DNA from 2 places in the Modestobacter sp. URMC 112 genome. Region 2 is predicted to be linked to the other one. Evidence: riboswitches for the same ligand, from Rfam matches in the RefSeq annotation. Region 2 holds a riboswitch; the other holds the start of a gene.
The links. Region 2 has a riboswitch for S-adenosylmethionine ahead of ACWIX6_RS01890 (bifunctional o-acetylhomoserine/o-acetylserine sulfhydrylase). Riboswitches for the same ligand answer to the same signal wherever they lie in the genome.

Region 1: another riboswitch for S-adenosylmethionine. It lies ahead of thrC (threonine synthase); the one in region 2 lies ahead of ACWIX6_RS01890 (bifunctional o-acetylhomoserine/o-acetylserine sulfhydrylase).

The regions. Positions count from the first base shown of each region.
Region 1 is NZ_CP199957.1:4,354,356-4,358,410, forward strand. It holds gene groL (chaperonin GroEL) at 1-167, opposite strand, end outside; gene ACWIX6_RS20730 (cold-shock protein) at 426-626, opposite strand; gene thrC (threonine synthase) at 855-2,156, opposite strand; SAM riboswitch class I at 2,169-2,296, opposite strand; gene ACWIX6_RS20740 (HAD family hydrolase) at 2,403-3,224, shown strand; gene ACWIX6_RS20745 (ABC transporter permease) at 3,315-4,055, opposite strand, start outside.
Region 2 is NZ_CP199957.1:406,097-410,151, forward strand. It holds gene ACWIX6_RS01880 (hypothetical protein) at 1-161, shown strand, start outside; gene metX (homoserine O-acetyltransferase MetX) at 209-1,315, opposite strand; gene ACWIX6_RS01890 (bifunctional o-acetylhomoserine/o-acetylserine sulfhydrylase) at 1,344-2,636, opposite strand; SAM riboswitch class IV at 2,680-2,795, opposite strand; gene ACWIX6_RS01895 (zinc-binding dehydrogenase) at 2,906-3,934, shown strand; gene ACWIX6_RS01900 (hypothetical protein) at 3,942-4,055, opposite strand, start outside.

The sequences.
Region 1 (4,055 bases), 930 kb from region 2:
GCGATGCTCACACCATCGTTGGTGATGGTGGGCGCGCCCCACTTCTTCTCGAGTACGACGTTGCGGCCCTTGGGACCGAGGGTCACCTTGACGGCGTCGGCGAGGGTGTTCATGCCCCGCTCGAGGCCGCGGCGAGCCTCTTCCTCGAAGGCGATCATCTTGGCCATGTGGTGATGTCCTCCATGCGTGGATCGCTGGCTGGTCAGGTCCGGCGCCCGCGACGGACGACACCGGCGGCGTGGACGCTCCTGCGGCCCACGACCGGTGTCTCACCGTTCCGACCTGGTTGGCACTCAGGTACTCCGAGTGCCAACCACGAGTCTGGCACTCGACCCATCCGAGTGCAAGAACGGGGGTCCACGCAGGCCCCCGGGACGCCGGAGGCCCGGCCCCCTGACGGGGACCGGGCCTCGGGTGTCACCGCGTCACTCGGCGCGGACGGCGTCCGCCTGCGGCCCCTTCTCGCCCTGCACGACCTCGAAGGAGACGCGCTGTCCCTCGTCGAGGCTCTTGTACCCGTCCATCTGGATGGCCGAGTAGTGGACGAAGACGTCCTGGCCGCCGTCGACGGCGATGAAGCCGAAGCCCTTCTCGGCGTTGAACCACTTCACGGTGCCCTGTGCCACGTGTGCTCCCACGTTCCGTGCGTGCGGACGGCCCCCGGGACGGGTAGCCGGGTGTCAGCTCTTCCGCCCGTCGAACACGAACGTGGGACCCGAACCGCGCGGAACGGTACAGCAGGCGACAGCGCTGGCCAGGGGCCCGACGCGCGGTCTCACCCGAACTGTGGTACGGCCCGTCCAGGGCACCGCCCCGAGCTCGCGAGGGGTGGGGGGGGGGGGGGACGGGGTCCTTCACCCGATCAGGCCGGCCGCCCGGAGCGAGGCCAGCGACGGCTGGACCCGGTGCGTTGGGCCGACCACCGGCAGCAGCGGGTCGAGGGTCTTGAGCCCCTCACCGGTGTTGAGGACGACGACCTCCCGGCTGGGGTCGAGCCGACCGCTCTCGACCAGCTTCCGCAGCACCGCGACGGTGACCCCGCCGGCCGTCTCACCGAAGATGCCCGTCGTCCGGGCCAGGTCACGGATGCCGGCGACGATCTCCTCGTCCCCCGCCCGGCCGACCGAGCCGCCGGTGCGCCGGACGGCGTCCAGGGCGTAGGGGCCGTCGGCGGGGTTGCCGATGGCGAGGGACTTGGCGATGCCGGTGGCCCTGACCGGCTTGACCACGTCCCAGCCGTTGTCGAAGGCGGTGGCGATCGGGTCGCAGCCGGCCGACTGGGCGCCGAAGACCTTCCAGTCGGTGGCCTCGACGACGCCGGCGGCGGTCAGCTCGCGCCAGGCCTTGTCGACCTTGGTCAGCAGCGACCCCGACGCCATCGGGATGACGACCTGGGCGGGGATGCGCCAGCCGAGCTGCTCGGCGATCTCGTAGCCCATCGTCTTGGAGCCCTCGGCGTAGTAGGGCCGGACGTTCTGGTTGACGAAGGCGGTGTCCTCGAACTCGTCGGTCTCGGCGAGCTCACTGGTGAGCCGGTTGACCTCGTCGTAGGACCCGTCCACGGCGACCAGGGCCTGGCCGTACACGGCGGACTGGACGATCTTGCCCGGCTCGAGGTCGCTGGGCACGAAGACGAACGAGGGCAGCCCCATCCGCGCCGCGTGGGCGGCGACGGAGTTGGCCAGGTTGCCGGTCGAGGCACAGGCGATCTTGCGGTAGCCGAACGTCCGTGCCGCGGTGGCCGCCAGGCTGACCACCCGGTCCTTGAAGGAGTGCGTGGGGTTGGCGGAGTCGTCCTTGACCCAGAGCCCGCCGGTGATGCCGAGCTCGGCAGCCAGCCGGTCGGCGCGCACCAGCGGGGTCAGCCCCGGGTCGAGGGTGACCCGGTCGGCCGGGTCGTGCCCGACGGGCAGCAGCGGGGCGTAGCGCCAGATGTTCTGCGGCCCGGCCTCGATCTGTCCGCGGGTGACCGCGCGCATCAGCTCGCCGTCGTAGTCCACCTCGAGCGGGCCGAAGCACTCGGCGCAGGCGTGCTCGGCGATGAGGCCGAAGGTGGCGCCGCAGTTGCGGCAGACCAGGCCACGGGCCGGGTTGGGCGTGAGCGGGCCCCCTGCCGACGAGTCGGCCTGGGCGGCACCGGGAGCGGTCATGGTCATGCGACGACTACCTCCTCATCTTCCCCGCGCCGGGCCGTCGAGCCGCGCGGGACGGAATTGGCACCTTCCGGCCGCGGGTGTGCGGACGGCGGTTGCCGGGGCTTCGTCGGGCCGTGTCCCTCTGCCCCTCTGGATGAGTGGAACGGGGAGAGCCTACCCGCGGCGGGGGCGGCCGACCGCAACGGCCGACGAGGCCCGCCGGGCATCGGACAGGACGCTCCGCCGGGTACCGGCCAGGATGTCGGGGTGCCCACCCGCATCGTCTACACCGACCTCGACGGCACCATGGTCGGCCCGCGCGGGTCGTTCTGGCACACCGCCGCCCGCGCGCTGACCGCCACGCCGGCCACCGCCCTGCTCGAGCTGCACCGGGCGGGGGTCCCGCTGGTGCTGGTCAGCGGCCGGACCCACGAGCAGCTGGTGGAGGCGGCGCGGATCTTCGCCGCCGACGGGTCGATCGCCGAACTCGGGTCGCTGGTGAGCTGGGCGGGGGGCCGGGAGACCCACCTGCTCACCGGTGAGCTGCCGCGCGAGCACGCCGGACGCACGCCGATGGCGGTGATGGCCGAGCTCGGGGTGGTCGAGGAGCTGGTCGCCGCCCACGCCGGGCGGCTGGAGTGGCACGAGCCCTGGCACGCGACGCACACCGCCGACGCCCTGCTGCGGGGTCTGGTGGACGCCGCCGCCGTCGACGCGTGGCTGGCCGGGCGCGGCTGGGGCTGGCTGACGTTGAAGGACAACGGCCAGATCCCGGCCACCGCGCGGATGACGCTGGCGGAAGAGGCGCGGCCGCCGCGGGTCTACCACCTGATGCCGCGCGGCATCACGAAGGGCGCGGGGATCAGCTGGGACCTCGCCCGCCGCGGGCTGGACCCCGCCGACGCGGTGGCGATCGGCGACAGCGTCAGCGACCTGGAGATGGCCCCCGCGGTGTCCCGGTTGTGGATCACCGCCAACGGCGCCGCCGTCCCGGGGATGACCGGCCTGGTGGCCGCCGTCCCCAACGCGTCGGTGACCGACGCCCCCATGGGCGAGGGCTGGGCCCAGGCCGTCCTCGCCAGCCTGTAGGCCCCGTCCAGGGCACCGCCCCGAGCCTGCGAGGGGTGGGGAGGACGGGGTCCTCCTGGCGAGCTCGGTGCGAGCCTCCGGACGGGGCCGTCACGAGGTGACGTCCTTGCGGCTGAAGTGGCGGACGGCGAGGGCGGTGAACACCGCCGCGTAGGCCAGCCCCTGGACGACGCCGCGGAACAGGTCGGCGGAGTCGACGGGGGTCTGCAGCAGGTCGGTCCAGGCGTAGTTGAACGCCGTGGGGAACCAGTCGCGGATGCCGCCCAGCTGCTCGACCTGCTCCAGCACGGCGAAGACGACCGTGGTGAACACGGCGCCGCCGACCGCGGCCAGCGGGGCGTCGGTCACCGTGGAGAGCCAGAAGGCGAGGGTCCCGACGACGAGCAGGTGGACGGCGAGGTAGCCGACCATCCCGGCCAGCCGCAGCAGCGCCGTCCCCTGGTCCAGGGAGATGCCCACCGGCGTCTGCAGGTCCTCGAAGCCGAACGCGACCCCGCCGGCGACCAGCGAGACGGTGACCAGCACGACCAGCGAGCCGACCGACAGCACCAGGGCAGCCAGCCACTTCTGGCGGAGCAGCCGGGCCCGCGGGACCGGCGTGGCCAGCGCGTACCGCAACGACCCCCACTGCGCCTCGCTGGCCACCGTGTCACCGAAGAACAGCGCGAAGACCACCACGAGGAAGAAGCCGGTGGTGGCGAAGAGCACGAAGAGCGTCAGGTTGAGGCCGCTCGCCGTCGCGACGTCCACGAGGTTGACCCGGTCGTTCTCCGCCGCCTCCTCGCTGCCACCCAGCTTCAGCGCGCCGATGAGCAGGTGCGGCAGCACGAC
Region 2 (4,055 bases):
CCGTGCCGGGCAGCGGGTCACGCCGTCCCCGGCACGCCACCGCACCCTGGGCGCTGACCCTGACCGACGGCCGGGACACCCTCACGATGTCCGGCGCCTGGCTGGCCCTGGCGTGGATCGGCCACCTGGCCGGCTGGCCCGAACCGGTTCCCACGAGCTGATCCTCGGGCCGCGGGGAGATCTTCGGGCCCGCGGGGGAGAACGCGGCTCAGCCGGCCATCAGCTCGCGCACCAGCCCGCCCACGGCCTCGGTCTCGACCAGGAAGCCGTCGTGGCCGAACAGCGAGGGGATCAGCCGCAGCGGGACGCCGAGCCCGTCGGCCACCCGCTGCTGCAGCGCCGGCGGGTAGAGCCGGTCGGTGTCCACCCCCGCCACCACGGACCGGGCGGTGACCCGGGCCAGCGCCGCCTCCACCCCGCCGCGGCCCCGGCCGACGTCCCAGCTGTTCATCGCCTCGGTGAGCACCACGTAGCTGCCGGCGTCGAAGCGGGCGGCGAGCTTGGCGGCGTGGTGGTCGAGGTAGGAGGCGACGGCGAACCGGCCGTCGGGCTGCACCGTCGTCCCGAACCGGGCGTCCAGCTCCAGACCGCTGCGATAGGTCAGGTGCGCGATCCGTCGGGCGGTGCCCAGGCCGGCGACCGGTCCCTCGCCGAGCGGGTAGTCGCCGCCCGCCCAGCGCGGGTCGGTGCGGACGGCGGTCTGCTGGGTGGTCTGGGTGCCGATCTGGTCGGCCGTGGCGACGGCGCCGGAGGCGAGGAAGAACAGCCCCCCGACCCGGTCGGGCCGCGACACCGCCCACTCCAGCGCCCGCATGCCGCCCATCGAGCCGCCGAGCACCGCCCGCCACCGGTCGATCCCCAGCGCGTCGGCGAGCGCGGCCTCCACCGCCACCTGGTCGCCGATGGTCACCTCGGGGAAGCGGGAGCCCCACCGGCCGCCGTCCGGCGCGGTCGAGGACGGCCCGGTGGTGCCCTGGCAGCCGCCGAGCACGTTGGCGCAGACGACGAACCAGTGGTCGCTGTCCAGCGGCGCGCCGGGCCCGATCAGGGTGGGCCACCAGCCCGGCGTCGGCTGTCCGGGCCCGGCGGGACCGACCACGTGGCTGTCCCCGGTGAGCGCGTGCTCGACCAGCACGGCGTTGCCGCCGTCGGGCGCGAGCGTCCCCCAGGTCTCGTACGCGACCCGCACGGCGGGCAGCGAGCCGCCGCGTTCGAGCCGGACCGGTCCGTCCAGGTCGAGGAACAGCCGGTCGGCGACCGGGTCGCCCTCGAGCCACCCGCCCGCCCGGACCGGCGGCGACGGGGTCCGGGACACCGGTCCGGCGTCCCGGACCCCGGCCACCTCAGGCGCCCTTGGCGGCGCGGAAGCCGGACTCCAGGTCGGCCAGGATGTCCTCGATGCCCTCCAGGCCCACCGCCAGCCGCACCAGGCCGGGCGTGACGCCGGCGGTCAGCTGCTCATCCGGCGTCAGCTGCGAGTGCGTCGTCGAGGCCGGGTGGATCACCAGGCTGCGCACGTCCCCGATGTTGGCCACGTGGCTGTGCAGCTCCAGCGCCTCCACGAAGCGCTGGCCGGCCTCCTTGCCGCCGACGATCTCGAAGGCGAGGACGGCGCCGGCGCCCTTGGGCGCGTACCGCTGCTGGGCGGCGTGCCAGGGGGAGGACGGCAGCCCGGCGTAGTGCACCGACTCGACCTCGTCCCGGGCGTCCAGCCACTCGGCGACCTGCTGGGCGTTGGCGACGTGCCGCTCCAGCCGCAGGGACAGCGTCTCGATGCCCTGCACGACCAGCCAGGCGTTGAACGGGGAGATGGCCGGGCCCAGGTCGCGCAGCAGCTGCACCCGGGCCTTGAGGGCGTAGGCGGGCGCGCCGAGGTCGGCGTAGACCACGCCGTGGTAGGTCGGGTCCGGGGTGGTGAACCCGGGGAACTTGCCCCCGGTCCAGTCGAAGTTCCCCGAGTCGACGATCAGCCCGGCAATCGCGGTGCCGTGGCCGCCGAGGTACTTGGTCGCCGAGTGGACGACGACGTCGGCGCCGTGCTCGATCGGTCGGATCAGCCAGGGCGTGGCGATGGTGTTGTCCACGATCAGCGGGACGCCGTTGCGGTGCGCCACCTCGGCGACCGCGGCGATGTCCAGGACGTCGCCCTTGGGGTTGCCGATCGTCTCGCCGTAGAACGCCTTGGTGTTCTCCCGCACCAGGGACTGCCAGTTCTCCGGGTCGTCGGGGTCCTCCACGAAGGAGACCTCGATGCCCATCTTCGGCAGCGAGTGGTGCAGCAGGTTGTAGGTGCCGCCGTAGAGGGACGCGGAGGCCACCACGTGGCTGCCGGCCTCGGCGACGTTCAGGATCGCCAGGGTCTCGGCCGCCTGGCCGCTGGCCACGGCCAGGGTCGCGACGCCGCCCTCCAGCGAGGTGACCCGCTGCTCCAGCGCGTCCTGCGTCGGGTTCATGATCCGGGTGTAGATGTTGCCCAGCTCGGCCAGGGCGAACAGGTCCGCCGCGTGCTGGGTGTCGCGGAACTGGTAGCTCGTCGTCGCGTAGATGGGCAGCGCGCGGGCGCCGGTGGTGGGGTCGGGGGCCGCGCCGGCGTGGATCTGCCGGGTCTCGAAGCTCCAGCCGCTGGGTTCGGTCATGCGCCAGGTCCTCCTCGGGTCGCGGAGCCTCCGGCGCGAGGACGCTCCGTCCTTGCCGGGCGGCGGTCGCCGTCCGGCCAGCTCTTCCCCTGGAGCACCTCAGACGGAGTTGAGGTTGCCGGGCAGCCAGCCAGGTGCTTGTCGCTGCCTCTCGTGAGCTGCGGTGATCCTAGGACGGCGCCCGCGGGGCCGCGCAGAGGCCCCGGGCGCCGGGGGTCCGGAGCCGGTCCGCCGCCGGGCACGTCCCGGCGCACGGCAGGCTGGGGTGCGTGCGCGCACTGGTGTTCGAGGAGTTCGGTGGCCCCCTGGAGGTCCGGTCGGTGCCCGACCCGGCGCCGGCGCCCGACGGCGTCGTCGTCCGGGTCGGGGCCAGCGGCATCTGCCGCAGCGACTGGCACGCCTGGTCCGGGCACGACCCCGACGTCGTCCTGCCGCACGTGCCCGGTCACGAGCTGGCCGGCACGGTGGCCGCGGTCGGCGGGCGGGTGCGGAGCTGGGCGGTCGGCGACCGGGTGACCGTGCCGTTCGTCTGCGCCTGTGGCACGTGCGGCCCCTGCCGGGAGGGCGCCGGTCAGGTGTGCCTGCGCCAGACGCAGCCGGGCTTCACCCACTGGGGCTCGCTGGCCGAGCTCGTGGCGCTGGACGCCGCGGACGTCAACCTGGTCGCGTTGCCCCCCGAGCTGCCCGACTCCACGGCGGCCAGCATGGGCTGCCGCTTCGCCACCGCCTTCCGGGCGGTCACCGGGGTCGCCCGGGTGCGCCCGGGGGAGTGGGTGGCCGTCCTCGGCTGCGGCGGGGTGGGGCTGTCGGCGGTGCAGGTCGCCGTCGCCGCGGGCGCCCGGGTGGTCGCGGTGGACGTCGCCCCCGGTGCGCTGGCGCTGGCCCGCCGGCTGGGCGCCGAGCACACCGTGCGGGGGCCGGACGGCGTCCCGGCCGCCGTCGGCGAGCTCACCGGCGGCGGCGCGCACGTCTCGCTGGACGCCGTCGGCAGCGCGGACACCTGCACCGACTCCATCCGCTGCCTGCGCCCGCGCGGCCGGCACGTGCAGGTGGGGCTGCTGCCCCCGGCGCTCGGCCGCCCGGAGGTGCCGATGGAGCTGGTCATCGCCCGCGAGCTGGCCGTGCTGGGCAGCCACGGGATGGCCGCGGCGGACTACCCGGCGCTGCTGTCGCTGATCGCCGCCGGCCGGCTGCGGCCCGAGCTGCTGGTCACCACGGAACTGTCCCTGGACGACGCCGGGCCGGCGCTGGCGGCGGTGGGCCGGGAACCGGGGATCGCCGTCGTCACCCGGTTCTGAGCCCGGCTCAGCCGGTCGGGGTGGTCGTCTCCTGGGTCTCCGGGTCGGGGGCCGACTCCTCCGTCGTCGCCGGTGCCTCGCTGGTGGTCTCCCGCGTCGTCCCGGTGGGCTCCGTCTCCTC